3 regions of the Halobacillus sp. B29 genome follow, and region 2 is predicted to be linked to each of the others. Evidence: riboswitches for the same ligand, from Rfam matches in the RefSeq annotation. Region 2 holds a riboswitch; each other region holds the start of a gene.

Region 1 (10,637 bases), on a different contig from region 2:
AAATGAGCTGGGGCACAGAGGGTACAGAATAGAGCACATGGAAGCGGGGGTGCTGCTGCAGCGTCTATTGCTCTCGGCAAGTGCGCTTGGTATGAACGGTCACCCACTACTTGGATTCGATGTGAACCATTGTGATTCCCTCTATGATTTGAAAGCAAGCGATCAGACTACTCTCCTCCAGATTCCTGTTGGATGTCACCGCCCGAAGAGCCGACTGATTGGCGGCATGCATAGTTAGGCGGGTGCTACGACGTTTCTTTTAACGGAGAGTTCCCCTGACGGTTAAATTGAATGTTTCGTTTAATGGAGAAAAGGACGCATGCTGCCCAGCCTGCAATGAGGACGGTATAAATGAGTGTCAGCACATCACCGCTGATGGAAACGGACTGCAGTACAGTGCGCAGATTCACTAAAATAATGAAACCACCGGCAAGCACTCCGAGAATCAGAGCTGGAAGAATCCGAACCAGCCAGGCGGCAAGTGGGGCGGCCAGAACCCCCCCAATAACAAAAGCCGCAATCCACAGCCAGTTGAACTGATCGATTCCTAAAAATATAAGAAAACCGAGGGTGGCAGAAGTCGTCACGGCGAACTCGGTCGTATCCACCGTACCGATGACTTTTCTAGGGGTCGCTCCCTTTTGCGATAGGAGCACAGGAGTGTTGATCGGCCCCCATCCACCGCCGCCTATGGAATCCATGAATCCTGCTAGGAAGCCAAGCGGGTACAGAAAGCGTTTTTTGAGCGGCTTTCTTTTCTGGTTCTCATTTGACGGGCGCAGGAAAAGAAAACGAGCGATGATATAAATCCCGAGCAAAAGTAAGAAAGAGGAGATAAAAGGCTTAATCATATCTCCCGGGAGATTACTTAGAAAAGCTGCTCCCAAAAATGCGCTGACCGCTCCCGGAACAATTAAGGTCAGGGCTAATTTTTTATCCAGGTTTCCGAACTTATAGTGTGAAAATCCTGAAACGCCTGTTGTAGCGATTTCAGACATATGGATCGAAGAGGAGGCAATCGCGGGAGCCACCCCGTAGGCGAGCAAAAGGGATGAAGAGCTGAGCCCGAATGCCATCCCCAGCGCACCGTCGATAAGCTGGGCAAAAAAACCGACGAACGAAAAAATAAGTAATCTTCTCACGTTTCAACACTCCTGTTTCTATAATTTATTATTCTGATTGATTTACTTGGTTTTATGTTTAAAAAAATCTAGCTGTTATGTATTCCTGACCAGGCTTACAGAGCAAAGAAGAACGCGTTGTTTTCTAAGCAGTTTCCATCTCAATTCTTACACTATATGGACCCGAAATGAATAAAGTCACTTCTTTGTTAAAGTTTATTATAGTTTTTTTCCTTAAAAGCTTATTACACAATAGGGCCGTTTACTTTAAGACTCAGTTTCGAGATATTGGTTATGAGGGAGGCCCTTCGGGGGACGATTTCGCTTTCCGCGGGCATGTGCTGAGCTTCCTCGGGCTAAAAGCCCTGCGGGATCTCACCGATCATGTTCATCCCGCAGGAGTCTACATCGTCCCCCTCCGGACCTTTCCAAATCAGAGACTCAATACCATTTCCAACATCACCTGCATAATGATGAATTAGACTATGTGGTTTTCTACCTATTTTCAGGATGTAACTACACCCAATAGCCTGTCATAAAAGCATTTAACCCAGATTAAGCAGGGAAATTATTCTCTTCTGGAAGGGTCCGTTTTTCTTAATCATGTTGGGTTGGTGGGGAAATGATGAGACTCCCGTGGGAGAAGGAGCTAGGCGAGACCCCGCAGGGAGTGATAACGACTGAGGAGGCTTGCCAGTTCCCCCACAGGAAAGCGAGTTATTTCCCCACCAGCCCTTCTCCATTTAACGTAACGGACCCCGGTTATCTTGAAACTGATTCTTCCACAATAGGGAGCTTAATTTTAAGATCAATACGGAAGTTCAGAAGAGCTGAAATTACAATTATTAACAGAGTATTCTGTAAAAAGGCTAAGAAAAAACCTCTTCCCTGAGGAAAGAGGTGAAAAGCTGAATAGCTTAACCTTATCTCTCAGACAATGTCTGCTGGAATGAGCACCTTCTACAACTAGGAGAGGTTGCTGCGGGATCAACGGACCAGATTCCTTCCCCGGCTCTTTATAAGGATTATTTAATTTTAAAATTAAGATACTATTCAATCTAAAGGGGAAAGGTAAGTCCTGTCAAGAACGATTTTTAAAAATACAGAATATTTAAATTAAGCATTGACATATAGTAAAAAGGGGCATAAGATTTTAATCAATCACATTTTAAAAAAATTCAATCATCGTTTTCTTATCTAGAGAGGTGGAGGGACTGGCCCTTTGAAGCCTCGGCAACGGGTCAACAGACGCTGTGCCAATTCCAGCAAGCTATCACTTGAAAGATGAGAAGATGAGACGCGGGCTTATTCATGCTGTACGCCTCTCTTCTTTTTTCAAGGAGAGAGGTTTTTGATTTGTAGCGTTTTGTTTGTGGGAAGGGAGGAAAAAAATGACTAATCCAGCCATAACTTATGAAGAGTTCACAGGCGATCCTTTTGAACATCTGGGCCCTGAAGGGGAAACCAAGGGGGCACTAGAAGTACTGAAATGGGCTTATGATACTTATGGTTCTTCTATTACCTACGCCTGCAGCTTTGGTGCTGAAGGAATTGTACTCATAGATTTAATAGCAAAAGTTAAAAAAGATGCCCACATCGTTTTTCTTGATACGGAAATTCATTTTCAGGAAACATACGATTTAATTGATAAGGTGAAGAAAAAATATCCGGACTTGAATATTGAAATGAAAAAACCGGAATTAACACTGGAACAGCAGGCCGAAAAACATGGCTCAGCCTTATGGAAAAGAGAGCCGGACAAATGCTGCTTTATCCGTAAAATTAAACCGCTGGAAGAAGCATTGAGCGGAGCCACCGCCTGGGTATCCGGACTGCGGCGCGAACAGTCGGTAAGCCGGAGCCATACGAATTTTATAAATAAAGATGACCGTTTTGAATCCATAAAGGTATGTCCCCTTATTTACTGGACATGGGACGACGTATGGCAATATATCCGACTAAACGACTTGGATTACAATGATTTGCACGATAAAGGATATCCAAGTATTGGATGTATCCCTTGTACGTTTGCAGCGGACAGCAACGATCGCTCCGGACGATGGAAAGGCTTTAACAAGACCGAGTGCGGTCTTCATACGACAGGTAACAACGAGAGTGAATAAAGGAGGAAATCACATGTCTACAATTATCGCTCCCCACGGCGGGACGCTTGTCAATCAAATAAACGAAGGGGCTGACACTTCAGCTCTTACCACAAAAATTGAACTGGATGCCATGGCTTTAAGTGATTTAGAACTGATCGGAAACGGGGCCTATAGCCCCTTAACCGGTTTTCTGAATCAAGAAGATTATCATTCCGTCGTTGAGAATATGAGGCTGAAAGACGGAACACCGTGGAGCATTCCCATTACGCTGCCCGTAAATAAAGAAAAGGCGAATGAGCTTCAGCCGGGACAGAAAGCCGCGCTCGTTCAAAACGGTACGACATACGGTACGATCACGATTAGTGAAGTCTATTCATCGGATAAAGAAAAAGAAGCAGAGAATGTGTACTTAACCAAAGAATCCGCGCATCCCGGCGTAAATAAACTTTACGGCCGTCCGGACTATTACGTGGCCGGGGAAATTGAACTGACAAAACGTGCGGAAAAGGAACATGACGAAAAGTTCTACCTGGACCCTGCCCAGTCGAGAGACTTATTTAAGGACCTGGGCTGGAGTAAAGTCGTTGGTTTCCAAACCCGTAATCCGGTTCACCGCGCTCATGAATATATTCAAAAAGCGTCCTTGGAAACGGTAGATGGACTGTTCTTAAATCCACTTGTCGGCGAAACGAAAAGCGACGACATTCCGAGTGATGTAAGGATGAAGAGCTACCAGGTGCTGCTCGAAAACTACTATCCGGCGAATCGTGTTGTGCTTGCTGTCTTTAGTGCGGCTATGCGCTATGCTGGTCCACGTGAAGCTATTTTTCACAGTCTTGTCCGTAAGAACTTCGGCTGCTCCCACTTCATTGTCGGCCGTGACCACGCTGGAGTAGGCGATTACTACGGAACTTACGACGCTCAGAAAATCTTTAGTCATTTCACAGAAGATGAACTGGGAATAACGCCAATGTTCTTTGAGCACAGCTTCTACTGCCAGGCGTGTGAAGCAATGGCTTCCCACAAGACGTGCCCACATGATGCCAAACACCACGTCATTCTTTCCGGTACAAAGGTACGTGAACTGCTCAGAAATGGCGAAAAACCGCCAAAAACGTTCAGCCGTCCCGAGGTCGTTGAGACGCTAATTGAAGGACTACGAGATAAACAAACCACTGACTCATAACGGAAAGGATGATGGATATGGGATCCAATCTCACGTGGCATGATGCTGCAGTAAATGTAAACGATTATCGAAAAAAGAACGGACACCATAGCGGAGTGATCTGGCTGACCGGTTTATCTGGATCCGGGAAATCAACCATTGCGAATTTAGTCAATAAGCAGTTGTTCCAGAAAGGGCTGCAAACATACTTACTGGATGGGGATAACATTCGGCAGGGGTTGAATAGCGATCTTGGTTTTTCAGCAGAGGACCGAAAAGAAAATATCCGCCGGATCGGCGAGGTCGCGAAGCTCTTTGCTGACAGCGGATCGATCGTTCTGACGGCTTTTATCTCTCCCTATCAGGAGGACCGCGATCAGGTAAGAAAGTTATTTAACAAAGACGAATTTCTGGAAGTCCACGTGGATTGTCCTGTAGAAGAGTGTGAGAAGCGCGATCCAAAAGGCTTGTACAAGAAAGCAAGAAAAGGGGAAATCAAAGGCTTTACCGGTGTAGATGCTCCTTATGAAGCACCCGCTTCCCCTGAGCTCAGATTAGAATCCGGCAGTCTGGATGAGCAGGCATGTGCGGACCGGCTGGTTGCTTTCTTAATCGAAAAGGGGTGGGTCAAAGGATGAGCAAAGTATTTATCGTTGGTGCAGGACCAGGAGATGTGGATTTAATTACCGTCAAAGGGTTAAAGGCCATTCAGCAAGCAGACGTGATCCTTTACGACCGTCTTGTCAATCAGGAGCTTTTAGATGAAGCAGGAGAGCGAACCGAACTTGTGTATTGTGGAAAAAGCCCGAACAACCACTCCCTCAGTCAATCGAGCATTAACGGTCTGTTATGCAAATTTGCGCTTCAAGGAAAAACCGTCACTCGTCTGAAAGGCGGCGACCCTTTCGTCTTCGGACGGGGTGGAGAAGAGGCGGAGGCCCTATCCAAACGAGGGATTCCATACGAAATTGTTCCGGGCATCACTTCTGGAATTGCTGCTCCAGCTTATGCAGGCATCCCGGTCACCCACCGTGATTTCAGTTCGTCTGTCGCTTTTATCTCAGGGGTCAGTAAACTTGGAATCGACGAAGAAGCCTACTGGGAGAGCGTTGTGAAAAGCATGGATACCTTGTGCATATACATGGGGGTAAAGAAACTGCCTGACATTTGTGAAAGGCTGATCCGTCATGGACGTTCGGCTGATACACCGATTGCGCTCGTGCAATGGGGAACAACGGAACACCAACAGACGGTGACAGGAACGGTTTCCACAATCGTAGAAAAAGCAAAAGATATAGCCAATCCATCCATGATCGTCGTGGGGGAAGTGGTGAAGCTTCGGGATTCACTGCAGTGGTTTGAATCCCTTCCACAACAGGAAGAGAATCCATTTCATCAAGTAGTGGGCTAAAGAGGAGGAAAAATATGCAGGCCGTATTATACGTAAGTCATGGAAGTCGAGTCGAAGAAACAAGAAGCGAAGCGGTCGCCTGTATCGAGAAAGCGCAGGCCCATGTGAACGTTCCCTTATACAAAATCTGTTACCTGGAGATTGCTTCTCCTAATGTCGCGGATGGAGTAGAGGAACTGGTTCAAAACGGGGCTTCTGAAATTGCTGTCGTTCCTGTGCTTCTTCTGTCAGCGGGTCATTACTATAAGGATCTTCCAGAAGAAATCAAGCATATGCAGGAGCGCTTTCCTTCCGTCACCTTTACGTATGGGAAACCGCTCGGCGTACAGGACCGGCTGGTTGATGTCCTGGTTGACCGTATTGAATCCACCACAACATTACAAAATTCTCCATTGAATCTTCTTTTAGTGGGCAGAGGCAGCCGCAAGCCGGAAACGAAGCGTGATATTGAATCCATTGCAAACAAACTGAAAAGTAAAACCAATGTTTCAAACGTCGACGTCTGCTATTTGGCTGCATGTGGTCCCACGTTTGAAGAAGGGCTGGAGACTTCTCTAAGCCGAGCAGGGGAAGGGGCGATTGTCGTTCCCTATTTATGGTTTACGGGACTGTTGATCCGTTCTATGCAGGAGAGAATCGATGAGCTTAAGGCTGCAGGTCATTCGATCGAAATGACTCACTATTTACAGGATCACCCTGGAATAGTAGAGGCGCTCGCAGACCGGGTGAAGGAAGCATTACAGAACAAGGAATCGTTTCCGGTCCTGTCCTAAAGAAAGGAGTTGAGGGTATGGCATTCGCACCGCTGATGGTCCAGCTGGAAAATCGCAGGGCCGTCATTATTGGAGGGGGAAAGGTGGCTTGTAAACGAGCCCGTACATTAATTGAAAGCGGGGCGCAGGTTACCGTTGTGAGCCCTCACTTAACTTCTGAACTGAGTGTCATGGCAGAGGACTCCGTAGTGGCATGGAAGAAAAAGCTCTTCCAGCCAAAGGATATTAAAGGTGCTTACATAGTGGTGATTGCGACCAATAACGAACTGGTGAATGAACAGGTATGGCAGTCTTCCTCCAGGGTTCCGCTCGTAAATGTCACAGGCGAGGCGGAACGAGGCAACCTTCAGTTTCCGGGTCATATTAAACGCGGCAGACTGTCGATCGCAGTTTCGACGGGAGGAGCAAGTCCCAAGCTTGCCTCACGAATGAAAGAGGAACTCGAACAGAAGTACGATCATACTTATGAGGACTACGTTGACTTCTTATATACATGCCGCCTGTACATTAAACGATCCCGTCTTTCGAGTGAAGAGAAACAGGAAACCCTTAAACAGCTCGTCGAGGAGGATTATAGGGAGGAAGCGAAGCAGCACATAATGCTGGAATGGCTTAAGCACAAAACGGAAGGAGGGGATGACGATGAGTGAACTGCAAGGAAAGCGGGTGGCCGTAGCCGCTGATCGAAGAGCGGAAGAAATCGGAACACTGATCCGGAATTTCGGCGGAGAACCAGTGGTGTATTCTATTCAGGGAAAAATGAACCTGGATGAATCCACAAGCGCTGGAAACGTCCGCGATTTGATCGCCGGTTCATTTGATTGGGTGATCTTAACGACAGGAATCGGAGCCAGAACGCTTGCCGACTCGGCTCTTAAGAACGAGGTGCATGAGGATTTTATAGAAAAATTAAGAACCAGCCGACTGGCCATACGTGGCAAGAAGACGACGGACTGGATGAAAGAACATCAACTTAAGCCCGAACTACTGGCTGCTGATGGGACGATGGCTGAACTGATGAAGGAATTGAGAGCGGCGCCGGAACGAGGAAGCGTATTTCTTCAAGCCTATAACCTTGACGATGCGAAGTGGAAATCGACCCTGGAAGAGATGGGGCATGAGGTTTATCTCTCTCAGCCTTACTCCTTTGAAAAACCGAAAACAGCCCATCTTCAGGAATTAAAAATGGAGATTTTTGACCAATCTGTCGAAGCGGTTGTATTTACAAGTAAAACGCAAGTGAAAAATTTATTTGAGGATACCGAAGATCAGGAAACCTTAATTCGCAAGTTTAATGACCAGGTACTGGCGGTTGCGGTTGGAAAAGTAACAGCGAAAGAGCTGGAAGATCAGGGAATTACTGAAGTTCTCCAGCCGGAAAATCAGAAAATGGGTGCCATGGTAGTTAAACTGAATCAATACTTTAAACAGCTGACCAAAAGTTATTAATCGATTTTTACAGGAGGTGGTTTTTTTGCCATTAGAGGTTATGAACAGCCCATTTAATCAGGATCAAGCCGATCTGTTAAACCGTTTACTGCCGACGTTAAATGAAAAGCAGAAGATATGGCTGAGCGGTTATTTATCCAGTGCAGCAACAGAAGCTGATACGGCCGCCCAAGTCCCGGAAACGGGCGGGCAGACACAAGAAACAACAGTGGAAGCGACAAGAGAGATTACCATTTTATTCGGATCTCATACTGGCAATTGCCAGGCCTTAGCTGATGAATATGCAGCTAAGTTGAAAGAGCAGGATTATCAAGTCACGGTTTCATCTATGGATGATTTTAAACCGAAAGCCTTAAAGAAAGTGGAAGACCTGCTGGTGCTTACGAGCACACACGGAGATGGGGATCCGCCGGATAATGCCCTTTCTTTCTACGATTTTCTATTCAGCAAACGTGCTCCGAAATTGGATGGTGTGCGATTCTCTGTCCTTTCCTTAGGGGACAGTTCGTATGAATTCTTCTGTCAGACAGGCAAAGATATTGATCAGAAGCTTGAGGAGCTCGGAGCAGAGCGGATCTATCCTAGAGTCGACTGTGATCTAGACTTTGAGGAACCGGCCGGTGAATGGTTTGATGGCGTACTCGCTCTTTTAAATGAGCAGAAGTCTGCAGGCGGCAGCCAGACACCATCTGGCAATACCCAGACGGTTCAAGCGGATGATACGCCGGTTTATTCCCGAGCCCACCCTTTTCACGCAGAGATTCTGGAAAACATTAATTTAAATGGACGCGGGTCCAATAAAGAAACCCGCCATCTGGAGCTGGATCTCGAGGGGTCGAATCTATCCTATGAACCCGGAGACAGCCTGGCGATTTTCCCGGAAAATGATGAATCGCTCGTCGATCAACTGATTAAAGAGATGGGATGGAATCCAGAGGAATCCGTTCCGATTAATAAAGATGGAGAAATTCGTTCCGTCAGAGAGGCGCTTTTGTCAACCTACGAAACGACTTGTCTAACGAAGCCATTGCTTGAAAAAGCGCAGACGCTGACGGATAACGAACAATTGACGGAGCTCCTTGAGGACTCTGAGCAGTGGAAAGCCTATATTTACGGGCGGGATCTACTTGATTTCGTGCAGGATTTTGGTCCGTGGAAAGGGACTGTGCATGACTTCATCGGTATCCTTAGAAAAATTCCTGTCCGTCTATATTCGATTGCAAGCAGCCAGGCCGCCAATCCAGATGAAGTTCATCTGACCATTGGTGCTCTGCGATATGAGGCCCACGGTCGGCAGCGTTTAGGTGTTTGCTCCATTCAATGTGCTGAGCGCGCGAATCATGGAGACCAGCTGTCTGTTTTTGTTCAAAAAAATCCGAATTTCAAATTGCCGGAAAATCCTGAGGCGCCGGTGCTTATGATTGGAGCCGGTACAGGGGTTGCTCCGTACCGGTCTTTCCTTGAAGAACGGGAAGAAACGGAAGCACCCGGCAAGAACTGGCTGTTCTTCGGCGAACAGCATTTTGTCTCAGACTTTCTGTACCAGGTTGAGTGGCAGCGCTGGTTGAAAGAAGGCGTACTTACCAATATGGATGTGGCTTTTTCACGTGATAACGAAGAAAAAGTATATGTTCAGCACCGCCTGCTTGAGAAAAGCGCTGAAGTCTATCAATGGCTGCAGGACGGGACCTATGTATATGTCTGCGGTGATGAAAAGTACATGGCGAAAGACGTTCATGAAGCTTTAATCACGATTGCTGAAAAAGAAGGAAATATGTCCCGTGAAGATGCGGAATCGTATATCGATAATTTAAGAAAAGAAAAACGTTACCAGCGCGATGTTTATTAAAGGGGAAGAGAAAGGAGCGATTGGATGAGTAAAGAAAGAGACAGCCAGCAGCATGGTCCTCCTAGTGAAATGGAAGACATTAAGAATGAGAGCCGGTATTTAAGAGGATCGCTCGCGGAGAGTCTGCAGGATCCGATTACGGGGAGTGTTCCGGAATCAGATACCAAACTTATGAAGTTCCATGGCAGTTATATGCAGGACGATCGCGATCTGCGGCAGGAGCGAAAGCAGCAGAAGCTTGAGCCTGCTTATCAATTTATGACGCGGGTTCGCTTGCCGGGTGGAGTGGCAACTCCGGATCAGTGGCTGGTGATGGATGAGATTGCCAATACGTATGGCAATCATACGCTGAAGCTGACGACTCGGCAGACGTTTCAGACACACGGCGTATTGAAATGGAATATGAAAAAGCAGATTCAAATGATCAACGATTCTCTAATGGATACGATTGCTGCCTGCGGCGATGTAAACCGAAATGTAATGTGTAATGCGAATCCGTATCAATCGGATATTCATGGCGAAATATTTGAATGGTCAAAAAAAGTAAGTGAGCACTTGCTGCCGCGCACGCAGGCGTATCATGAAATTTGGCTGGATGGCGAAAAAGTGGAAGACAGCAAGGATGAATACGAGGTCGAACCGATTTACGGATCGCTTTATCTGCCCCGTAAATTCAAGATCGGGATCGCGGTGCCGCCTTCCAATGACATTGACGTCTATTCTCAGGATCTTGGCTTTATTGCTATCGTGGAAAACAATGAACT
Region 2 (10,637 bases):
CCCATGATCGGCCGGCCCAAAAGTGCGACTTTCCGAACATTGGATGTAGTTGGCCTGGATACCTTTATTCATGTAGCCAATAATGTTCACGATCAAGTAGAAGGAGAAGAGAAAAAAGCTTTTGAAATTCCAGAATTTATGAAGCAGATGCTGGAAAAAGGTTGGTTGGGTTCAAAAAGCGGTCAAGGTTTCTTTCTGAAACAAAGGAGTAAAGATGGTAGTGAAATTCTGCAGTTAAATCCTGAAACCATGGAATACGAATCTCGTGGGAAACTAAAAACAAAAGCGACAGAAATGGCTAAACAAGAAAAAGGACCCGGACGCAAACTTAAAGCATTAGTTAATGCTAAAGACGATCCGGCAGGAGATTTGATTTGGTCTATAGTCAAACCTGTGCTTCTTTATTCCGCTGAATTGTATGGAGAAATAGCCGATGATGTTCCATCTATCGACGAAGCGATGCGCTGGGGCTTCGGATGGGAAATGGGACCATTTGAAATGTGGGATGCTATCGGAGTTCAAGCTTCCGTGAACCGGATGAAAGAGGATGGGGAAAACATCCCTGCCTGGATAGAAGAGATGCTTGATGAAGGTTTTGGTTCGTTTTATAAAGCTGAAAATGGAAACGTTTACTTTTACCACCATACTGACTATAAACAGCAGGTGTTCAATAAGAAAAATATCAATTTAAAAAGAGTTAAAGAAACTAAAGAAGTGATCAAAAAGAATGCGGGAGCAAGCTTAATAGATATAGGAGACGATGTGGCCTGTCTAGAATTCCATTCCCAAAGTAATGCGATCGGGCTAGATATTATCCAAATGATTAACTTTTCAATAGATCACGTTGATCAGCACTACAAAGGGCTCGTCATAGGAAATCAAGGTAAAAACTTCTGTGTAGGTGCAAATCTTGGAATGATGCTTATGGAAGCTCAGGATTATAACTTTTTCGAAATTGAAATGGTCGTTAAAAACTTCCAGGATGCACTTATGAAAGTGAAGTACTCCGACAAACCAGTTGTAACAGCACCTTTTGGTATGACGCTAGGTGGAGGCGCAGAAGTCTGTCTTCCATCCGATGCTGTGCAGGCATCGCCTGAAACTTATATGGGGCTGGTAGAACCAGGAGTAGGACTCATTCCTGGAGGCGGAGGCAATAAAGAGCTTTACATGAAGCATCTTAGAAATATTCCTGAAGGAGTCGACTTTGATCTTCAAAAAGTAGCCAACAATGTATTTGAGAAAATTGCGATGGCTAAGGTTTCTACTTCGGCTGAAGAAGCCAGAGAAAACGGTTTTCTTGATCAGCTGGATGCTATTAGCGCAAATGGTGATCACTTGCTGCATGATGCTAAACAGAAGGTGATCGGTCTGGCTGATTCGGGTTACACAGCACCGAAAAGAACAAAAGTCCCAGTAGTTGGAGAACAGGGATATGCCACCATGCTGTTAGGTGCCAAATCACTATTGCTAAGTGGATATGCAAGTGAACATGACTTGAAAATCGCTGAAAAACTGGCATTCGTTCTTGCAGGTGGCCGGTTAAAAGAAGGTTCGCTTGTAGATGAACAATACTTATTAGACCTGGAACGCGAAGCATTCCTAAGTTTAATCGGTGAACCAAAAACACAAGCACGGATGCAGCACATGCTGATGAAAGGAAAGCCGCTTCGCAACTAATTATTCAAAGGGGGAAGAACCGTGAAGGAAGCAGTCATTGTTGCAGGAGCACGGACACCTGTGGGTCGCGCCAAAAAAGGAGCGTTTGCCCACACGCGTCCTGATGATCTTGCCGCACTAACCATAAAAGAAACATTAAAAAGAGCTGGTAACTACGAAGGAAGCATTGATGATGTCATTATTGGGTGTGCTATGCCTGAAGCAGAACAAGGTATGAATATGGCACGCAATATAGCGGGGCTCGCCGGGCTCCACCATAAGGTTCCCGCCATTACTATTAACCGCTATTGTTCTTCAGGACTTCAAAGTATCGCCTACGCTGCTGAGAAGATTATGCTCGGGCACAACGATACCGCCATCGCCGGCGGTGCAGAGTCTATGAGTTTAATTCCTATGGGAGGTCATGTGATCAAGCCGAATATTGAATTGGTCAAGAATGCTCCAGAATATTATATGTCGATGGGACATACGGCAGAGGAAGTAGCAAGGCGCTTCGAGATATCAAGAGACGATCAGGACGCCTTTGCTGTCCAAAGTCATGAGCGTGCAGCCAAAGCGATTCAAGAAGGGAAATTCAATGATGAAATCGTTCCGGTGGAAGTAGAAGATAGAGTTCTAGGCGCTGATAATAAAGTAAAAGAAAGTAAAATAACGGTATCTATGGATGAAGGTGTACGACCTGGTACTACCAAGGAAGTCCTTGCTAAACTGAAGCCTGCCTTCTCGACAAAAGGGTCGGTCACTGCAGGCAATTCTTCGCAAATGAGTGATGGAGCAGCCTCTGTTCTAGTAATGGATCGTGAAAAAGCAGAAGCAGAGGGCTTAAAGCCTCTAGTGAAGTTCCGTTCCTTTGCTGTAGCAGGAGTGGAACCTGAAATCATGGGGGTAGGACCAATTGAAGCTGTACCGAAAGCACTGAAAATGGCAGGTTTGAGTATTCAAGATATTGGCTTATTTGAATTAAATGAAGCGTTTGCCTCACAATCCCTCCGTGTTATACGTGAACTTGGACTTGATGTGAACAAAGTGAATGTTAATGGGGGAGCGATTGCTCTAGGCCATCCACTGGGATGTACGGGTACTAAGCTTACATTAGGATTAATTCACGAGATGAAAAGGCGTAACGAGCAGTTCGGTGTCGTAACGATGTGTATTGGCGGCGGTATGGGAGCAGCCGGAGTTTTTGAGTTACTATAAGAGGAGGAAAAACAAATGAGTGAATTAAAAGAAATGATTAAGGGCGGCGGATTCATGGTGGAAGATTTATCGGCTGAGGATGTGATTACACCTGAAGATTTTACAGATGAACATTTGATGATTGCTAAAACCGCTGAAGATTTTGTGTTAGGTGAGGTCGTTCCTAAAATTGATAATCTGGAAAACCACGAATTTGAGCACTCTGTTAAATTGCTGAAGCAAGCAGGTGAGCTTGGTTTATTAGGAGCAGATGTGCCGGAAGAGTACGGCGGGCTTCAATTAGACAAAATCAGTTCCTCTTTAATTACAGAGAAATTTTCCCGCGGTGGAGGATTTTCTGTTACTCATGGAGCACATGTAGGTATTGGTTCACTGCCTATCGTGTTTTTCGGTAATGAAGAACAAAAACAAAAATATCTTCCCGTACTGGCCACAGGTGAAAAAATCGCAGCTTATGCTCTGACAGAGCCAGGGTCTGGATCAGATGCTTTGGGAGCTAAAACGACAGCGAAACTTAACGAAGCAGGCACTCACTATGTTTTAAACGGTGAAAAACAATGGATTACAAACTCTGCATTTGCTGACGTATTCGTCGTTTACGCTAAAATAGATGGAGATAAATTCACGGCCTTTATCGTAGAAAGAGAGTATCCAGGTGTTTCTACAGGACCTGAAGAGAAAAAAATGGGAATTAAAAGTTCCTCTACACGTACGCTCGTTCTTGAAGACGCCGAAGTTCCTGTTGAAAATGTTCTTGGAGAGATAGGACGCGGGCATGTCATTGCTTTTAATATTCTAAACGTGGGCCGATACAAATTGGCTATCGGAGGAGTCGGAGGAGCGAAGCGGGCTGTAGAACTTTCTGTTAAGTATGCGAAAGAGCGCAAACAGTTTAAGACTCCGATCGCGAGTTTCCCGCTTATTCAAGAGAAAATTGCTTCAGTAGCTTCAAATACCTATGCCAATGAAAGTGCAGTATATCGAACTGTAGGCTTGTTTGAGCAGAGTATGGGTAAGCTGTCTGAAGAAGAACTTAAAGATGGTGCAGCTGTAGCCAAAGTCATTGCTGAGTACGCAATCGAATGTTCATTAAACAAGGTGTTTGGAACAGAGTTACTGGATTTCGCTGTCGATGAAGCTGTACAAATCCACGGTGGATATGGATTTATGGCCGAATATGAAGTTGAAAGATTGTATAGAGATTCCCGGATTAACCGTATATTTGAAGGAACAAATGAGATTAACCGGATGATTGTACCAGGTACGCTTCTTAAAAAAGCCATGAAGGGCGAACTTCCATTGCTTCAAAAAGCACAGTCCCTTCAAGAAGAAATTATGACGCTTATGCCAGAAGAACCAGGTATTGAACCTTTGGAGCAAGAGAAATATTTATTAAAGAATGCTAAGAAAATTGCTTTACTTGCAGCCGGTTTAGCTGCTCAGAAATATGGTGAGAAAATTGAAAATGAACAGGAAGTGCTCGTTAATATAGCGGACATTACAGGCGAGATATATAACATGGAGTCTGCTATTCTTCGTACGGATAAAGCCCTGCAGAAAAACGGGGAAAGCAAAAACGAATTGAAACTTCTTTACACGCAAGTTTATACTCAAGAAGCATTTAATCGAATCGAAGCTCATGCGAAGGAGACGTTGATTGCTGCTGAATCAGGTGACTCCCTTCGAATGATGCTCGGTGCACTGCGTAAGCTAACTCGACACACTCCAATTAATGTAATTGCGAAGAAACGGGAAATAGCATCCGCACTCATCCAAGCAGAAAAATTTGTAGTATAAATTCATTAAATCCCTGCTTTGATTGTTCAAAGCAGGGATTTTTTCTGTCAAACATTTGGATTGTCATTAAATTAGATTAACCGATGAAATAAATATCTTCATTATGGTAAAATATAATATATCAACTGTAAGGAGTGATAGTTATGCCGGTAACCTTTTATTGGTACCCCAAATGCGGGACTTGCAAAAAAGCTAAACAATGGCTGGATGAACAAGGGATAAATTATACCTCCATACATATCGTGGAAGAACCACCGACTTCTGATGAGCTGGTCAAACTAATCGATCGAAGTGGTCTTCCTGCTCGTAAGTTTTTTAATACGAGTGGTAAAAAGTATAGAGAATTGAATATGAAGGAAAAACTGAAGGATGCTACTCAGGAAGAAATGATCGAATGGCTTGCTTCAGATGGCATGTTAATTAAAAGGCCTATTCTCACAGATGGAAACAAGGTCACTGTTGGTTTCAAGCCTGAGAATTTTCAGGAAGCGTGGGGCAGTGAGCAGAACATTGGAAATAAAAGCAGCTAGCTTTTATGTTTGTAATGGTTATAAATCATATTTAATATTGTGGAGGGATTTCAATGAGTGTACCAAAAGATCTGCGTTACTCTGAAGAACACGAATGGGTTAAAGAAGAAGGCGGGAAAGTCCGTATCGGCATTACAGATTTCGCTCAATCTGAACTGGGTGATATTGTGTTTGTAGAGCTTCCTGAAGTAGGGGACGAACTTGAAGCAGATGAACCGTTTGGCAGTGTAGAATCTGTGAAAACTGTTTCAGAATTGTACGCTCCATTAAGCGGTAAAGTTGTTGAAGTGAATGAAGAGCTTGAAGACAGCCCGGAATTCGTAAATGAATCCCCGTATGATAAAGCGTGGATGGTGATTGTGGAACCAGGTGATTCTTCTGAAATGGATGAATTAATGTCATCTGATCAATATGAAGAAATGATTAATGAAGATTAAAGTCTAGCAATTACCATGAGCAATTGTACAGGCAGGGCTACATATGATCCTTGTCTGACATGATCGTGTACCATATTAATCATGTTCAGACCATGCCTCTTTGGCATGGTCTGTTTCTATATAGTGGGTGATAGAAAATGGATGGAGAAAGAATCGTAATTGTTGAGGGAATAACGGATAAGCGAAAAATCAAGAAAATTCTTGCGGAAGATATAGAAATCATTTGTACACATGGAACACTTGGCATCGAACGGATGGAGGAACTGATTCTTGATTACAATCTCGACGAGCGCAGGGTGTATATTCTTGTGGATGAAGACGACTCCGGCTATAAATTAAGAAAACAACTGACAGCAGAACTGCCTCATGCCGTACACATCTACATTGATAAAGCATTTCGGGAAGTGGCAGCCACTCCTGAACCCGAATTAGCTAGAGCCTTATTAAATAGGCACTTTAACGTAAAGTCCATTTATCTCATTTAGGAGGATCATAGTGCAGGAAATAGATAACAAGTCAGCAGGTCATGATTTAGAAGAGCAAAACATTGGATTAACATTCATCCATACTCCTTTTTGTGGAACCTGCCACTTGGCCAGAAAAATGCTTACGACCATTGAGGTCACGTATAACAGGGAATTATTTAAAGAGTGCAATGCTTCGCTGCATCCTGACTTAATGAAAACGTATCAAATTAAAAGTGTGCCCTGTCTTCTTGTAACCCATCACGGAGAAGTTGTAGAGAAGATTTATGCATTTCATTCAGTTCCTTTTATGTACGATAAACTTTCTGAATATGTAAAAAAATAAATGAATCACCCGGTAAATGACGAACGATTCTTCGTTATTTTAGAAGGGATGACTCCTCCTTATCAAGAATTTATTTAACAAATAAAGGAGGAGTTAACAATGATGGAATTCATACAAGATTGGGTTAAACAAGTGAACCAGAGAACAGATCTTTTACCCACTTGGCGGGAACGCACGCTGAACGTAATTCTACTGGTCGGCAGTCTTAAAGTTTACCTGTATATAGACCAGTCAGGTGTACATCTTAATACAGATCATCAGGATAATGAGTATAATGACATTTGCCTGCAATCTTCCAGTAGTATTATGAAAACTTTATTTGCGGGAGAACAAAAGTTAACTTCTTTCCCCCAAACCACCATTAAAGTTCAAGGGGCATACCGGAATATATTATTTATAGAATCACTTCTACTATTGGCTAGATAAGTTCACCGAGAGATTCTACAACGGATAAGAACTCTGCTTTATCCCCGAATTGTGAATGAATAAAACCATCCTTATTAATGATAACAGTGGTAGGTACCCCGTCGCTGTTATACAAATCGTAAATTGTTCGTCCTTGGTCTTTAAGGGCTGGCTGAGATAAAAACTTTTCAGCATATTCTTCTGCCTCAGCTTCGCTTCGTTCACGTCCTGCTACATTTATTGTTATCATTTTTACTTTCTCATGATCCATTGTTTTATAAAGTTGTTCTTTTTTAGGTAAATCTTTACCACTGTCGGGACACCATGAGGTCCAAAAAGTAAGAACAATTATTTTTCCCAGATCCTCTTTATTACTATAAGTTCCTTCTTTGTTTATATACGGAAGTTCAAAAATTGGCGCATTCCTCAACGTGACCACTCCTTAATTGTTGACTTAATTTATAGCCCCATGCTAACATATTCATTAATTTAATAGCGACATCTTCACTTATCCAGAGAGGCGGAGGGACTGGCCCTTTGATGCCCGGCAACCGGTTCATGCAGATGAACACGGTGCTAATTCCTGCAAAGTACTTTACTTTGGTAGATGAGAAGAGTGTTTTAAACGAACTCTTCTAACTTTAAGGAAGAGTTTTTATTTTGTCGAATTTATAGGAATATTATCAAGTTGACACGAAATTCTAACAATGCTAGAATCCTCTTTATAGTACGTACACGTATTAAAGTGATAATAAATTAATATAGTAAAATCTCTTATCCAGAGAGGCGGAGGGACTGGCCCTTTGATGCCCGGCAACCGGCAAGTTAAGACTTGGCAAGGTGCCAATTCCTGCAAGGGGTAATCCTTGTGAAGATGAGAGAACAGATAAAGATTGTTACGCTAACCTTTCTGTTCTCAAGCAGAGAGGTTTTTTTATTGGAGGGAAGACGACATGATTTCAATTAAAGGCTTATCCAAGGTCTTTCGCACGAAACATCAGGAGGTCCGTGCTGTCGACGACCTTAGTTTACAGATAAAAAAGGGAGAGATTTACGGGGTCATCGGTTATAGTGGTGCTGGAAAAAGTACTTTCATAAGGCTGCTAAATCGCCTGGAAGATCCAACGGACGGCAAGGTGACCATTGATGATCAAGAATTGACTTCTTTAAACAAAGGGAAGCTGCGGGAGGCCCGGCAGGAGATTGGTATGATTTTTCAGCATTTTAATCTTTTGTGGTCTCGAACCGTTCACGATAATATCGCTTTTCCACTTGAAATAGCTGGCGTACCAAAAAGCGAAAGAACTAAACGTGTTAATGAATTAATAGACCTGGTAGGTCTTAGTGGACGAGGTAATTCATACCCCTCTCAGTTAAGCGGCGGACAGAAACAAAGAGTAGGAATAGCTCGTGCGTTAGCAAATAAACCGAAAGTTCTTCTTTGTGATGAAGCGACGTCAGCTCTTGACCCAGAGACAACGGATTCCATTCTTGATCTATTAGTAGATATTAACGAGAAGCTTGGACTGACAATTGTTCTCATCACCCATGAAATGCATGTGATTCGAAAGATCTGCCATCAGGTAGCCGTTATGGAGCAAGGTAAAATTGTGGAACAGGGAGACGTGCTCGATGTTTTCCTTTATCCAAAAGAACAGGTTACCAAGAAGTTTGTCGATCAGGTAATGGGAGACCCTGAACGCGAACATTCTCTTCAGCTCATAAAGGATACCTATAAAACTGGTGAGATCCTTCGTCTGCATTTTGTAGGTGAGAGCACCAATCAGGCTTTAATCAGTGAAATTTCCAGAAAGTTTGTGCTGGATGTAAACATATTGCACGGAAAGATCACGCAAACCCAAAAGGGTGCGTATGGAACAATGTTTGTTCAATTTCTGGGTGATAAAGAAGAAATCACGCGTGCGATTGAATATATTCAATCCACCTCTGTAGAATTGGAGGTGAGTCCAGATGATTAATCAATTTTTCCCAAACGTCACTATGGATGATTTGATAACAGCTACTAATGAAACACTCTACATGACACTAATCTCTGTAGCAGGTACGTTTATTTTAGGTTTACTGTTAGGTTTACTTCTGTACTTGTCAGGTCCAGGAGGCCTGTGGCAAAACAAGATATTAAACTGGATAACTGCTTCAGTCGTTAATATCTTCAGGGCTATACCTTTTATCATTTTAATTTTGTTATTATTCCCATTTACTGATTTTCTCATTGGCACTATTCGAGGTCCTAAAGCGGCACTCCCTGCCTTAATTATAGGTGGCGCACCATTCTATGCACGGCTTGTCGAGATTGCATTGAAAGAAGTAGATAAAGGTGTCATTGAAGCTGCTAAATCGATGGGTGCTAAATCTTCTACTTTGATTTTTAAGGTGCTGCTTCCTGAGTCAATGCCTGCCCTGGTTTCTGGGATTACCGTTACAGCTATAGCATTAATTGGCTATACCGCGGTGGCGGGAGCGATCGGTGCCGGTGGTTTAGGTGACTTTGCCTATTTCTACGGATTTCAGCGCAGCGACTTTGATGTTGTCTTTATTTGTACGATTCTCATTGTGTTTATTGTTTTCATTTTCCAATTTATCGGGGACTTCGTTTCTAGAAAATTGGATAAAAGATAAAAATCCTACATTATATTAAAGGGAGAGAGTATTTATGAAAAAAATTACATTCGGTATTTTTACTTTATTATTAATCATTCTTTTGTCAGCATGCGGTTCATCAGACGAAGGAAACTCAGGCTCGGAAGAAAACAGCGGTGATGGCAGTTCTGAAGAAGGAACCACTGAAATAGCTGTAGGAGCTACAAGTGTTCCACACGCAGAAGTACTTCAAGAAGCTAAACCATTGCTTGAAGAGCAAGGGATTACCCTGACTATTGAAGAATATCAAGATTATGTGCTTCCTAACCAGGACTTAGCAGAGGGAAGAATTGATGCGAACTATTTCCAGCACATCCCTTATTTAGAAACACAAATGCAGGAAAATGATTATGACTTTGTAAATCTTGGCGGTATTCACATTGAACCTATGGGTATTTACTCTCAAAATATCTCAAGCGTGGATGAAGTTCCAGAAGGTACTACCCTTGTGATGAGCCGTTCAGTAGCTGACCATGGAAGAATTCTTTCGCTTCTTGAACGCGAAGGCCTTGTGAAATTGGATGAAAGCGTAGATAAGGTGGATGCTACAGTAGACGATATTGTTGAAAACCCAAAAAATCTTCAATTTGACTCCGGAGTAGATGCAGCGACATTACCTGAGATCTACAAACGAGAAGAAGATGCTCTAGTAGCGATTAATACAAACTACGCTATTGAAGCTGACTTGAACCCAAGTGAAGATTCATTGATCCTTGAAGGCTCTGAATCCCCTTATGTAAATGTGATCGCAGCCCAGAGCAAAGATGAAGACTCTGAAGCACTGCAAACATTGGTAGAAGTATTACGTTCAGAAGAAATTCAAACGTTCATGAAGGAAGAATATAATGGAGCTGTAGTGCCTGTAGATGGCAGCTCTGAATAACGGATAAGATAAGTGACTGCGGTTTATACTAACTGCAGTCACTTATTTTTATTGGGAGGTTAGAATGCGATGCAGGAACAACAAATGAATTGGACACAGACTTATTTACATGATTATAAAGAAGGTATGGGTGATTTTACTGAGAAAATGCCAGAAGTCGCTCACCAATTCAGTGAATTCACAGAAGCGTGTTTCAAAGAAGGCGAGCTTTCTAAAAAGCAGAAACAATTGATGGCA
Region 3 (10,637 bases), on a different contig from region 2:
ATCGTCATCCAACGTGTTGGAAAAGGCGCGTGGGCGTGTTTCTGTAAGAAGCTTATTTCGCGAAAAATGACCACGCTGCATGAACGAATCTCCTATGAGACATCACTTACCGAACATATCGCTTCTTTATTCACGGAAGATAAGAAAAATGAAATGATTGATATCATTCTGCCTCATATTTATAAAGGTGCTACTTTTACAATGGAGGGGCATATTGACATTGGTTCAGGAGAGCGGAACCGGACAAGGCTATATGTAAATGAAATGGTAGCCCGAATTGAATCGCTTGGGATCGAACCGAAAATTAAGCCAGATTCGATTGCCGCGAGCAGCTATGCTAACAAATACACAAAATAAAAAAGCACAACCACAGTCGATGAACTGGGTTGTGCTTCCTTTTTATACTTGTACTTTTTTTAATTGCTCCAGTACTTCTGAAGGCTCTGCACGATCTTTGTAGTCTTCTTTGGTGTATTCATAAACAATGGTTCCGTCCTGGTCAATTACATAGGTTGCAGAAACAGGAAGGGTCCACGCTTCATCCCCGTTATGCTCGTCCACTCGCAGCCCTTTTTCTTTGTACACGTCAACAAGATAATCGGGCAGCTGATAAACGAGATTATACTGATTGGCCGTTTCATTTCCAACATCACTTACCACATGGAACTGGAGGTCATTTTTCTCAGTGGTGGATAAAGAGTGATCAGGTTGTTCAGGACTGATCGCAATTAGTTCGCCCCCACTATCGTGAATGTCACTAAGAATCTCCTGATAGGCCCGGAGTTCCATATTACAATAAGGACACCAGCCTCCACGGTAAAACGTCAATATGACAGGCCCTTCTTCCAGCTGTTTGTACAATTCAATTGAATTTCCCTTCGCATCAGGAAGGTTGAAATTAGGAGCTTTTTCACCTTCAGATAGACCTTTCCCATCAGAAGATTGCTCAAGCTCTTGAATGGCCTGCTTCATTTTCTCTTGCACATCTCCAGGAGCCGTCGCTTTGAATTTTTCAATGTATTCGTTGTAGCGCTCTTTCATTTCTGTCTTCACAGGAAAAAACTCCTTTATGGTTAGATTCACGTCGATTATAGCCTAGTTGATTACTTGGTTAAAGTTATCTGCTTATTCCTTCTTGTTAAAAGTAAGGCAATACCTACAGCGAGTCCTCCAGCGATCAGCTTGCCCACAATAACAGGAACAATCATATCTTTTTCAATTCCTGCTACAAAAGCAAAGTGGCTCCCCAGTACAAAAGCTCCACTTACCGCAAAAGCCGAATTCACTATTTTCCCCCGGTGATCCATGTGCTTCATCATGGCAAGCATAGGTAAATGATGGGCAAGGGAAGCCAGGAGGCCGGTCATAGCAGAAGCATTTAAACCAATCTTCTGGCTCAACCGATTCCATACCTTTTCCCCTTTTTGATTAATAAAAGCGATTAAAGGATACGCTCCTGCAAGGGTAACGGTAATCCTGCCTACAATAGAGACCCCCTCAGAAAGCGGGGCCATGCCAGAAATGAGGGTGAATTCCGTAAGCGTTTCAATCGTAATAGCTGCAAGTCCGGTAATAATAAGGATTTCGACTCCTTTTCCAAACCAGGCAAATACACGTATAGCTCCATTCGTAAACAACCATAATCCCATCCCGATAAAAATGGAAAGGAGAAGCGCCGGCAATAAGTTATGCAGCATCCATAACCATTCATATCCTGCGATCGCTCCGCCTGCCAGACAACCAATCGGTATTGTCACTATTCCGATGAGGATCCCTTTCGCGAAATAAGGACGGTCTTCTTTTTGAATGACAGTAAGAGCGACCGGTATAGTAAAGACGAGTGTCGGACCCATCATAGTTCCTAAAAATGCCCATGAAAACACAGCCGCTTCATCCGTTAAGGCTAACGCTTCGGCCAGGGAGTACGCTCCCATATCAATCGCTAAAATCATAGAAGCAAACATAGAAGGATCGGCCCCCAGTTCTTTAAAGACAGGACCAATAACCGGTGCAGCGACTTCTGACAAGACGGGAGCTAGCGAAATGATACCTACCATGGATAAGGCTAGCGGCCCCATCATCATAAAGGCATCATAGAAATGCTTTCCTAAAGATAAACGCTGATTAAGAACATAGTAATCCAGGGCCCCTGCCACCATAAACAAACACATGATGATTAGTATCGATTCATTGACCCATAACAAATCCGCTCCCTCTCCCTTCACAAAACCTATCTCTCACTCAGTTCGCTCTGTTCAAAGGTTTTCCCTTCCTGGTTCTGTGCGTAACTTCGCAGCCCTAAAAATAAAAAAAGCACTCAGAGTAAATACTCTGAGCGCCTTTCAAGGATAAGCGTTTTTAGCCGATTCCACATGCTACGGAACCGTTCTTCTGCAAATATTTCTGATGATGCTCTTCCGCTTCATAGAAAGTGGTGGTCTTAACAACCTCTGTTACAATCGGGCGCTTGAATGTGCCTTTTTCATCCCACTCTTTAATTTTTTCTTCAGCAATATACTTTTGACTGGCATCATTGTAAAAAATCGCCGAGCGGTATTGGTGGCCAATATCGGCACCTTGACGATTTTTTGAAGTTGGATCGTGCGTTTCAAAAAAGATATTTACGAGTTCAGAATAAGTAATGACAGTCGGGTCATACTCTACTTTCACAGCTTCTGCGTGACCTGTTTTACCCGTTTTCACCTGTTCATAAGATGGATTATCCAGATTCCCGCCAATATAACCTACTCGTGTAGATGTAATGCCTTCAAATTTTTCAAAGAATGCTTCTACTCCCCAGAAACACCCTGCTCCAAAAATTGCCTTCGCCATATCTCATCTTTCCTTTCTTTTTAACGCAACTTCTATCGAGAGCCTTCACGGGTATATGACAACGAAAAGACCCCTTTTCTTATCCAAGAAAAGGGGTCGTATTATAGTCCGTACGATCCTCTCATCTCTTAGGATGTCACCATCCTACAGGAATTGGCACCGTTCTCGTCAATCATTAGATTGATTCGATGGTTGCCGGGCATCAAAGGGCCAGTCCCTCCGCCTCTCTGGATAAGAAGTTTCCGTTATTTATTTTTAAGTTATTTCATATCTTACAACGTTTTAGCAGTGAAGTAAAGGATGAAGCTAAAATTTTTTTTGGAAAAAAACATATTCAGCTCCCGGTCTTTTACTCTATTCAGACTGTCATAAGAAAATGCCAGTCCATATTGAACTCTCCATCATTCGACAAATCTTTATTTGCCGCGCTCGCCTGAAGTATTAATCTCTTCAAACGGCTGGACGATGACAAAGCCGTCGCCTTTGAATTCCATTTGGATCGATTCTCCACTTCCCCGTCCAATGAGAGTTTTAAAGCTTATATCTGTACGAAACTCAGGCTGCAAATGACCCGACCAGGCGACCGTAGCATTTGGATCGGTAATTACTGGCTGCCCCGGGCGCACCATAATGGTAAGCGGTTCGTAATGAGACGTGATCGCTACTTTACCTCTTCCCTTCAGTTTAACGTTGAATAAGCCGCCCGACATCATTCCGGCAACTTTTTTCATCAGTTGAATATCCCAGTCTACGCCTGGCTCAAAGGCGAGAAGATCATTGCCATTCACTGTAATTTCTTCGTTATCCAGTTCCAGAATAGTAATTTTTTTGCCTTGATCAGCTAAGTAAAGGCTGCCGCGTCCGGTAGCTTTCATCAGAGAGCTTCCTTCTCCACTCATGGCTTTTTTCACGAAACGACCTACACCGTGCTCAAGGAATCCTTCTCTTTCAAATTTAATCTGCCCGTTGTACGAGATCATGGATCCTGCTTTCGCCCACACTTGATCGGTCAGGTTCACTTCCAGGATACGCGGGGTTTCCAGCTCGAAGTATTCATTCTCTGCATCGTCCTGCTTTGTTTCTCTTATAAATTGTTCAATAGAATATTTGCTCATTCTTCTCTCCCCTTTAATCGCATAGTTGGTTCCTAACTAGGATATTCGCTCTATTCCTATGGTACTCCTTCTTCACAGGGGGATTTTGCTGAACTGATGATTAAAGAGAGTCCGGAAACTGTGAGTTCTTGTACTACCTAAAGTCTCTGTTGAATATTATAGATTCGCTCGCGTTTGTTTAAGACTTGATTTCGAGACTTTTGTGAGAATTAGGTCCTGCGGGGGACGATTTCGCTTTCCGTGGGCATGTGGTAAGCTTCCTCAGGCTTCGCCTTCCGGGATCTTACCGATCATGTTCATCCCACAGGAGTCTGCATCGTCCCCCTCCGGACCTTGCTAAATAGGGAACTCGATATCATGTTCGGAACGCCATGGTTTACGGTGGGGTTAAACCTATAACAATGAGCGTGCACGTGGGATAACCCCTGCTATAGAAGCATTTAAGGCTGATGTAGGACACTAGCTTCTCCAATAGTAGGGTCCGTTCTTCTCACGTAGCCGCCCCTCATCGATTTCAGGCAACGGACTCAATTTATCTCGAAACTGAGTCTTCAACAATCCGTCCCGTTTGTTTAATAAGCGGCTTTGTTCAACCTAAGAACAAGGCGCCGTATATGAGCGATCCAAGGATTACAAAGGCGGGGTGCAGTTTTACTTTTTCAAGTAACAAGAAACTGGCGATGATCAGGATTGCTGTTTGCAGGAAACCTGTGGATTCATAGGAATTCCCAAAAAACTGGTACGCCATAATCCCAAGAAGCACGGCAATCGCTGGGCGGATTAAGTTAGTCATCCGCTTGACCCTGGGAGAATCCTTGAATTTATATAGAAAACTCAACAGGACAATCATTAAAATAAGCGATGGAGCAACTGTGGCAAAGACACCGACCACTGCACCCAGAACCCCTGCCTGCTGATAGCCGACAAAACCGGCCATTTTTGTAGCAATCGGCCCTGGCAGCGCATTCGCCATAGCAAGCATTTCGCTGAATTCCGTCACACTCATCCATCCAAATCGTCCCACAACCTCATTTTCTACCAAAGGGATCGAAGCAGGACCTCCCCCATAACCAATAATTCCAGGTATAAAAAAAGCAACAAATAGTTTCCAAAAAATCATGATGACTGCTCCTGACTTTTATGATTTGGTTTATCTTTAGCTTTTACAGGTTTAAGCAAAGCATATAGTAACAGCGCAAAGATAAGGAGACCAGGATGCAAGCCGATCCACTCAATCAGTAAAAGAGAGACAACCGCAAGAGATAGCGAGACGATCCACCCCAGATTTCCTTGAGCTTTTTTTAGAAAATCATAAGTCAGCTTGGCAAGCATAACTCCTACCACCGGAACCACGGCTCGTGTCATCCCATTGACCCAGGCCTGGTCGCGAAAACTGTTTAACGAAGTAATCAGCACAATCATGATGACAATTGTAGGTATAATGGTTGCTAATACAGCATTCAACATCCCTATGATTCCTGAAACTCGATAACCTATGTACCCTGCCATTTTTGTAGCAATGGGACCTGGCAGCGAGTTGCCTAAAGCCAGGACATCGCCAAATTCATCGTCCGTGAGCCATTCATATTTTTCAACCACTTCCTTATGGACCAGCGGTATGGAAGCAGGACCTCCTCCATAACCGAGCATTCCCACACGAAAAAAGGCTATAAAGAGATTCCACTGCTGCATACTTCTCCTCTCCTTCCAAACCGACTCTCCTCTTCATTCAGTAAGCGGAGATCGTACCATCTGTTCTTGACTCCGTGCCGCCATATAAAACTCCTGTTTCCGGATCACGCCATATAATCTGGCCTCTCCCGAAAGCACCTGTTTCCAGCTGAACGCTGATTTCGTGGCCGCGGCGCGCGAGAGCTTCCGCGACATGCTTAGGGAAGTTCGGCTCTACCCATACCGTTTTACCTTTCATCCACTGCCAGCGTGGAGCATCAAGCGCTGACTGCGGGTTTAAATGAAAATCAACCGTGTTCATAACAACCTGAACGTGGCCCTGGGGCTGCATAAATCCGCCCATGACGCCAAATGGTCCGACGGGCTGATCTCCCTTCGTTAAAAAGCCAGGGATAATGGTATGATACGATCTCTTATTCCCTTCCAGAGAGTTGGCATGCCCTTGTTCCATGGTGAAGTTATGACCACGGTTTTGAAGAGCAATGCCAGTTCCAGGAACCACTAATCCAGAACCGAATCCCATGTAGTTGCTTTGAATAAACGATACCATGTTCCCTTCCCCGTCCGCGGCAGCGAGATACACGGTTCCTCCTTTCGGGGGAACGCCCGCTTCCGGCACGCCCGCCTCTTCTGTAATAGAAGATCTGCGTTCAGCTGAATAATCATCATTTAATAAATCATCGATGTCTACTTCCATAGAAGAGGCATCAGCAATGTACTTTTCTCCGTCTGCAAAAGCGAGTTTCATAGCTTCTATTTGCTTATGATATGTAGAATCACTTTCTTTTTCAAGTATGTCAAACCCTTTTAGCATGTTCAAAGCTGAAAGCGCCACAAGTCCCTGGCCGTTCGGAGGGATTTCCCACACGTTATAACCACGGTAATTCACAGAAATTGGATCAACCCATTCCGGTTGATAGCTGGCTAAGTCTTCTTTAGAAATAAAACCGCCGTACTGTTTAGAAAAAGCATCGATTCGATCAGCTGTTTCTCCATTATAGAAGTCTTCCGCATGCGTTTCAGCTATTTTTCTCAGTGTTTGGGCATGGCCTTCCGAGTTCCAGACTTCACCGATTTCAGGAGCTTTGCCATCTGGGGCAAAGGTATCGAACCAGTGGGTGAATTCTTCTCCTATTAATGTTTCACGGAATTTGGCTGCAGCCATTCGCCAGAACTTCCCTAGTACAGGAGAGATTGGATATCCTTCTTCCGCGTATTGAATAGCGGGAGCGAACAATTCTTTAAATGGAAGCTTCCCAAAACGGCGGGATAGTTCTGCCCATGCCCCTGGTGCTCCAGGAACAGTAACAGGCTCAAAGCCAAACTTCGGAATCTCTTCGTACCCTCGTTTCTTTATTTCTTCAGTAGAAATCGAGGCAGGTGAATGACCACTCCCATTCAGTCCATAAAGTTTATTTTCTGTCCAAACGAGGGCAAAGGCGTCTGAACCAATTCCGTTGGAAGTAGGTTCCACAACCGTTAGCGCGGCGGCGGTTGCTATGGCTGCGTCTATCGCATTTCCTCCTTTTTGCAGTATGGATAGCCCAGCCTGAGACGCAAGCGGCTGTGAGGTTGCAACCATTCCGTTTTTCGCAATGGTCGAATTTCTTGTAGTCTCATAGGGATGATAGAGATAGTCTAAGTGCTGCATTTAATCGTGCTCCTTTCACTTGTAAGAAAAGTAGAAAAGTAAATTTTTTCAATCTTCCCATCATTTTACTATGTCTTCTATTAAAAGAAAAACCGTTTACATATTTAATAGAGGAAAATAAGCGGCTACATATGGTAGACTCGAAATATCCTATACTTGGAAAGGATGGTTACAAGATGTACGGAATAGAAGAAAAAAGAAACGAATTACTAGCTTTTGTGGAAGAGGTATCTGACGAGGAAGCACGCACGAAGCCGGATGAAAATTCCTGGTCTATATTAGAAGTCTTAGAGCATTTGTACTTAATGGAACAAATGATTGTCCATCAGATGAATCAGGCGATCAAACAGGGGGATGAGCAGCAGGTAAATGAAAAGCCGCTGCATAAGACAACCAACCGCGACTATAAAGTAGAGGCACCTCAGCCCCTGAAACCAAAAGGCGAATTCAACACGTTGGAAGAGGCAAAGAAAGGTTTGGAACATACGCGTGAAGCCACTTATTTCCTAGTTCATAATAAGGATAAGGAAACACTTCAGAATCGCGCTTTCCCTCATCCCTCTTTCGGTGACCTAAACCTTGAACAGTGGGTGGAATTTATCGGCTGGCACGAGCTTCGTCATTTAGATCAGATGAAAGAAGCAAAAGCTCATATCCAATAAAAAAAGATCCTCCCTGCGGCAAGCCGCCCAGGGAGGATTTTCTATTACGAATGTTTTGTTGGTTTAACTTCTTCCCCATTTTTCCCACTATAGCGTAGTCCCCAGCCAGTCATTGCTGCAACAAACATAACGATGAGCAGTCCCCAGCCCTGGAACACATATGGAAAGACTTCTGTTGGACCAACAACCGGAAGGAAGTCATACTCCTCAGCAGCTCCCTGTATCGTAGCCCATGCGAGAAGCACTCCACCGCTCCACGGAAAAATGTAGCCTAATGATGAAGTCACCGTGTCGAGAAAGTTGGCTCTGCGATATGGATGGATATTCATCTCTATCCCAAGCTTTCTGACAAATGGAGCTGCAGCAATTTCTGCCGCTGTGTTTATTGTGATAAACACATTTAAAAAGGCTACAATTCCAAATATCGAAAGTTCCGCCCGGCGAACCACATTTTTAATAATTCCAAGGAAGAAATTTTTAATAACTTCCATTGTACCGGCTATCTCAAGCAAATGGGCAGCAGCCAAGATTAATAGAATTAGAATGGCCATATTAAAATAGCCGCCTATTCCACTCATTAAGGCGCCCTCCACAACAGCCTCTCCAGAATCATTTTTATAAATGTGAAGAACTTTTGTTAAGGAAACACCTGACACAGCAATGAGTCCTACGGAAGTGACGATCCCCCATGTCAATGAGGTAAGCAAGTGATGGCCGCTCAGTGCCAGATAGAGTACGAGAATGAATGGCAGGAGCATAATCAACCCGTCAGGAGCTACTTGCGCCTGCAGCTGGTTAATAACCTCTGTACTTCCCTGTTCTCCGCCGCCACCAAAGATAATAAATAGAATAAGAGCCGGAATAGCAGCCGTTATGGAATATTTGAACCTTGAGCGAACAACCCCAGGTACATCTGCTTCCTGAGTAGTCGCAGATACGATGGTTGTATCAGATACGGGAGCCAGATTGTCCCCGAACACCGCACCACTTAAGATAGCGGCAAGTAATATTACGGGATCTGCCCCTAAAATGACCCCAGCCGGATACATTAGGACGCCAAACGTAGCTACTGTACCATAACCTGTACCTACGGCCGTTGCGAACAGAGCTGACAATAAGAAAGTAATGGCTACAAAAGCGCCACCTTCTAATCCTGTCTGAAAACCAAACCAGATCAGGCCATCTACAAGCCCACCGGCCGATAATAGCTTTGCAAACATCCCTGCCCAAAACCAGGCAATAACAGCAATAACACCTACGGGCTGAGCCATTCCTGAAAATAAACTTTGAGCATAATCTGCCCACTGGGATTTACAGAAAAACAAACCAATGGCTATCCCGATTACCATCCCAAGTACAAGGGACTGCTCAGTTACTAATTCCGTTACACTTAAGGCAATCGCCCAAATAATGAAAAACACTAAAGGAATCGTCGCAGCAAATACACCACCACGAAATTCTAACCGTCGAATGTCTTTCTCTCCTAATGCTTCATCTATGACTTCGTTACTTTCCTGGTCAGCCACTAGACTCCCTCCTTACTTCAATCTTAAACTTCTTATCTACTTTATCATTGAATAGCTCCTGTTAGAAACTAAAAAATTTTGCCACTTTAAAGCGAAAGGGTTTGACCTTTCAGGACGCCGTAATAATGTTATTGTTATATGTCATACAATGGTGTATGATATACACTATAAAGAGAGAGCGAGGTGGCTCATTGAGTAAATTATTAAATTCCTTAATTACGGAGATGAGAAGGGGCTCTTTGACGCTTGCTGTGCTCAGCCAATTAAAGTCTCCTCAGTATGGATACTCACTTGTTCAGCGCTTGGAATCTTCGGGCATTGTTATTGATCAAAGTACACTTTACCCTTTGCTCAGACGACTCGAAAAACAGGAATTAGTAACCAGCACGTGGGATACGTCGGAAAGCCGGCCTAGAAAGTATTACGTACTGAGTGATTATGGTTATGAGATCTTTAATGAGCTGAAAGCAGAATGGGAAAGAACTTCTTTACAACTTCATAATTTATTACAAGGAGAGGAAAAGGATGGACTTAATTAAAACGTATGTTTACGAGGTCACTCGAAGACTCCCAGAGAAAATGCAGGACGATGTTGCCCTCGAACTCCAATCCACTATTGAAGATATGCTTCCTGAGCATCCATCAGAAAAAGATGTAAGAGCTGTGTTAACGAACCTGGGCGACCCGGCTGTACTCGCCAGACGCTATAGTGATCGTCCTTCCTATTTAATTGGTCCTGCCTTATACGATCAGTATTTGAACGTTTTAAAGCTCGTTCTTCCTATTATTATGATCATTGTTGTCATCTCCGTAGTGGCTGAAGAGATTCTTTCTTTCTCTGGCGAAACAAGTATGCTTTCTATTATTCTATCGATCTTCATTCAAACCTCTTTTGCGGCAGTATCTGCCGGGATTCAATCTGTGTTCTGGATTACAGTTATTTTTGCTGTTGTCGAACGGTCCACGAAATCAGAGGATGAACCTTTCGGAAAAGCCTGGATCCCAGATCAGTTGAAGAATAAACCAGCCATTCCAAAGAAACGATTGATATCGAACTGGGAACTGGCAGGGGGACTTATCTGGACCGCTGTTGGGATAACAGTTTACCTGAATGCTTCCCGTCTTTTTGCTATATACGAGCAGGAAGATGGTGAAGGTT

What was found. Region 2 has a riboswitch for S-adenosylmethionine ahead of ACTWP7_RS10110 (methionine ABC transporter ATP-binding protein). Riboswitches for the same ligand answer to the same signal wherever they lie in the genome.
Region 1: it holds a riboswitch for S-adenosylmethionine, as region 2 does, so the genes downstream of both, ACTWP7_RS07275 (phosphoadenylyl-sulfate reductase) here and ACTWP7_RS10110 (methionine ABC transporter ATP-binding protein) in region 2, are expected to answer to the same signal.
Region 3: it holds a riboswitch for S-adenosylmethionine, as region 2 does, so the genes downstream of both, msrA (peptide-methionine (S)-S-oxide reductase MsrA) here and ACTWP7_RS10110 (methionine ABC transporter ATP-binding protein) in region 2, are expected to answer to the same signal.

Annotation. Positions count from the first base shown of each region.
Region 1 covers NZ_JBQQCM010000004.1:198,766-209,402, reverse strand. The annotation lists gene ACTWP7_RS07285 (SagB/ThcOx family dehydrogenase) at 1-238, shown strand, start outside; gene ACTWP7_RS07280 (sulfite exporter TauE/SafE family protein) at 246-1,142, opposite strand; SAM riboswitch class I at 2,042-2,146, opposite strand; SAM riboswitch class I at 2,312-2,412, shown strand; gene ACTWP7_RS07275 (phosphoadenylyl-sulfate reductase) at 2,513-3,244, shown strand; gene sat (sulfate adenylyltransferase) at 3,258-4,412, shown strand; gene cysC (adenylyl-sulfate kinase) at 4,430-5,029, shown strand; gene cobA (uroporphyrinogen-III C-methyltransferase) at 5,026-5,802, shown strand; gene ACTWP7_RS07255 (sirohydrochlorin chelatase) at 5,754-6,575, shown strand; gene ACTWP7_RS07250 (NAD(P)-binding protein) at 6,593-7,225, shown strand; gene ACTWP7_RS07245 (uroporphyrinogen-III synthase) at 7,218-8,024, shown strand; gene ACTWP7_RS07240 (assimilatory sulfite reductase (NADPH) flavoprotein subunit) at 8,050-9,873, shown strand; gene cysI (assimilatory sulfite reductase (NADPH) hemoprotein subunit) at 9,898-10,637, shown strand, end outside.
Region 2 covers NZ_JBQQCM010000006.1:209,852-220,488, forward strand. The annotation lists gene ACTWP7_RS10065 (3-hydroxyacyl-CoA dehydrogenase NAD-binding domain-containing protein) at 1-1,680, shown strand, start outside; gene ACTWP7_RS10070 (acetyl-CoA C-acetyltransferase) at 1,702-2,877, shown strand; gene ACTWP7_RS10075 (acyl-CoA dehydrogenase family protein) at 2,893-4,674, shown strand; gene ACTWP7_RS10080 (arsenate reductase family protein) at 4,818-5,204, shown strand; gene gcvH (glycine cleavage system protein GcvH) at 5,258-5,641, shown strand; gene ACTWP7_RS10090 (toprim domain-containing protein) at 5,779-6,126, shown strand; gene ACTWP7_RS10095 (thioredoxin family protein) at 6,137-6,451, shown strand; gene ACTWP7_RS10100 (hypothetical protein) at 6,551-6,877, shown strand; gene ACTWP7_RS10105 (TlpA family protein disulfide reductase) at 6,870-7,286, opposite strand; SAM riboswitch class I at 7,362-7,470, shown strand; SAM riboswitch class I at 7,628-7,737, shown strand; gene ACTWP7_RS10110 (methionine ABC transporter ATP-binding protein) at 7,810-8,835, shown strand; gene ACTWP7_RS10115 (methionine ABC transporter permease) at 8,828-9,496, shown strand; gene ACTWP7_RS10120 (MetQ/NlpA family ABC transporter substrate-binding protein) at 9,531-10,400, shown strand; gene ACTWP7_RS10125 (carboxymuconolactone decarboxylase family protein) at 10,470-10,637, shown strand, end outside.
Region 3 covers NZ_JBQQCM010000001.1:173,934-184,570, reverse strand. The annotation lists gene ACTWP7_RS00860 (ribonuclease H-like YkuK family protein) at 1-357, shown strand, start outside; gene ACTWP7_RS00855 (peroxiredoxin-like family protein) at 400-1,053, opposite strand; gene eutH (ethanolamine utilization protein EutH) at 1,104-2,204, opposite strand; gene msrA (peptide-methionine (S)-S-oxide reductase MsrA) at 2,359-2,832, opposite strand; SAM riboswitch class I at 2,951-3,070, opposite strand; gene ACTWP7_RS00840 (AIM24 family protein) at 3,249-3,947, opposite strand; gene ACTWP7_RS00835 (chromate transporter) at 4,537-5,067, opposite strand; gene ACTWP7_RS00830 (chromate transporter) at 5,064-5,639, opposite strand; gene ACTWP7_RS00825 (gamma-glutamyltransferase family protein) at 5,677-7,290, opposite strand; gene ACTWP7_RS00820 (DinB family protein) at 7,467-7,952, shown strand; gene ACTWP7_RS00815 (Na+/H+ antiporter NhaC family protein) at 7,997-9,478, opposite strand; gene ACTWP7_RS00810 (PadR family transcriptional regulator) at 9,670-10,017, shown strand; gene ACTWP7_RS00805 (HAAS signaling domain-containing protein) at 10,004-10,637, shown strand, end outside.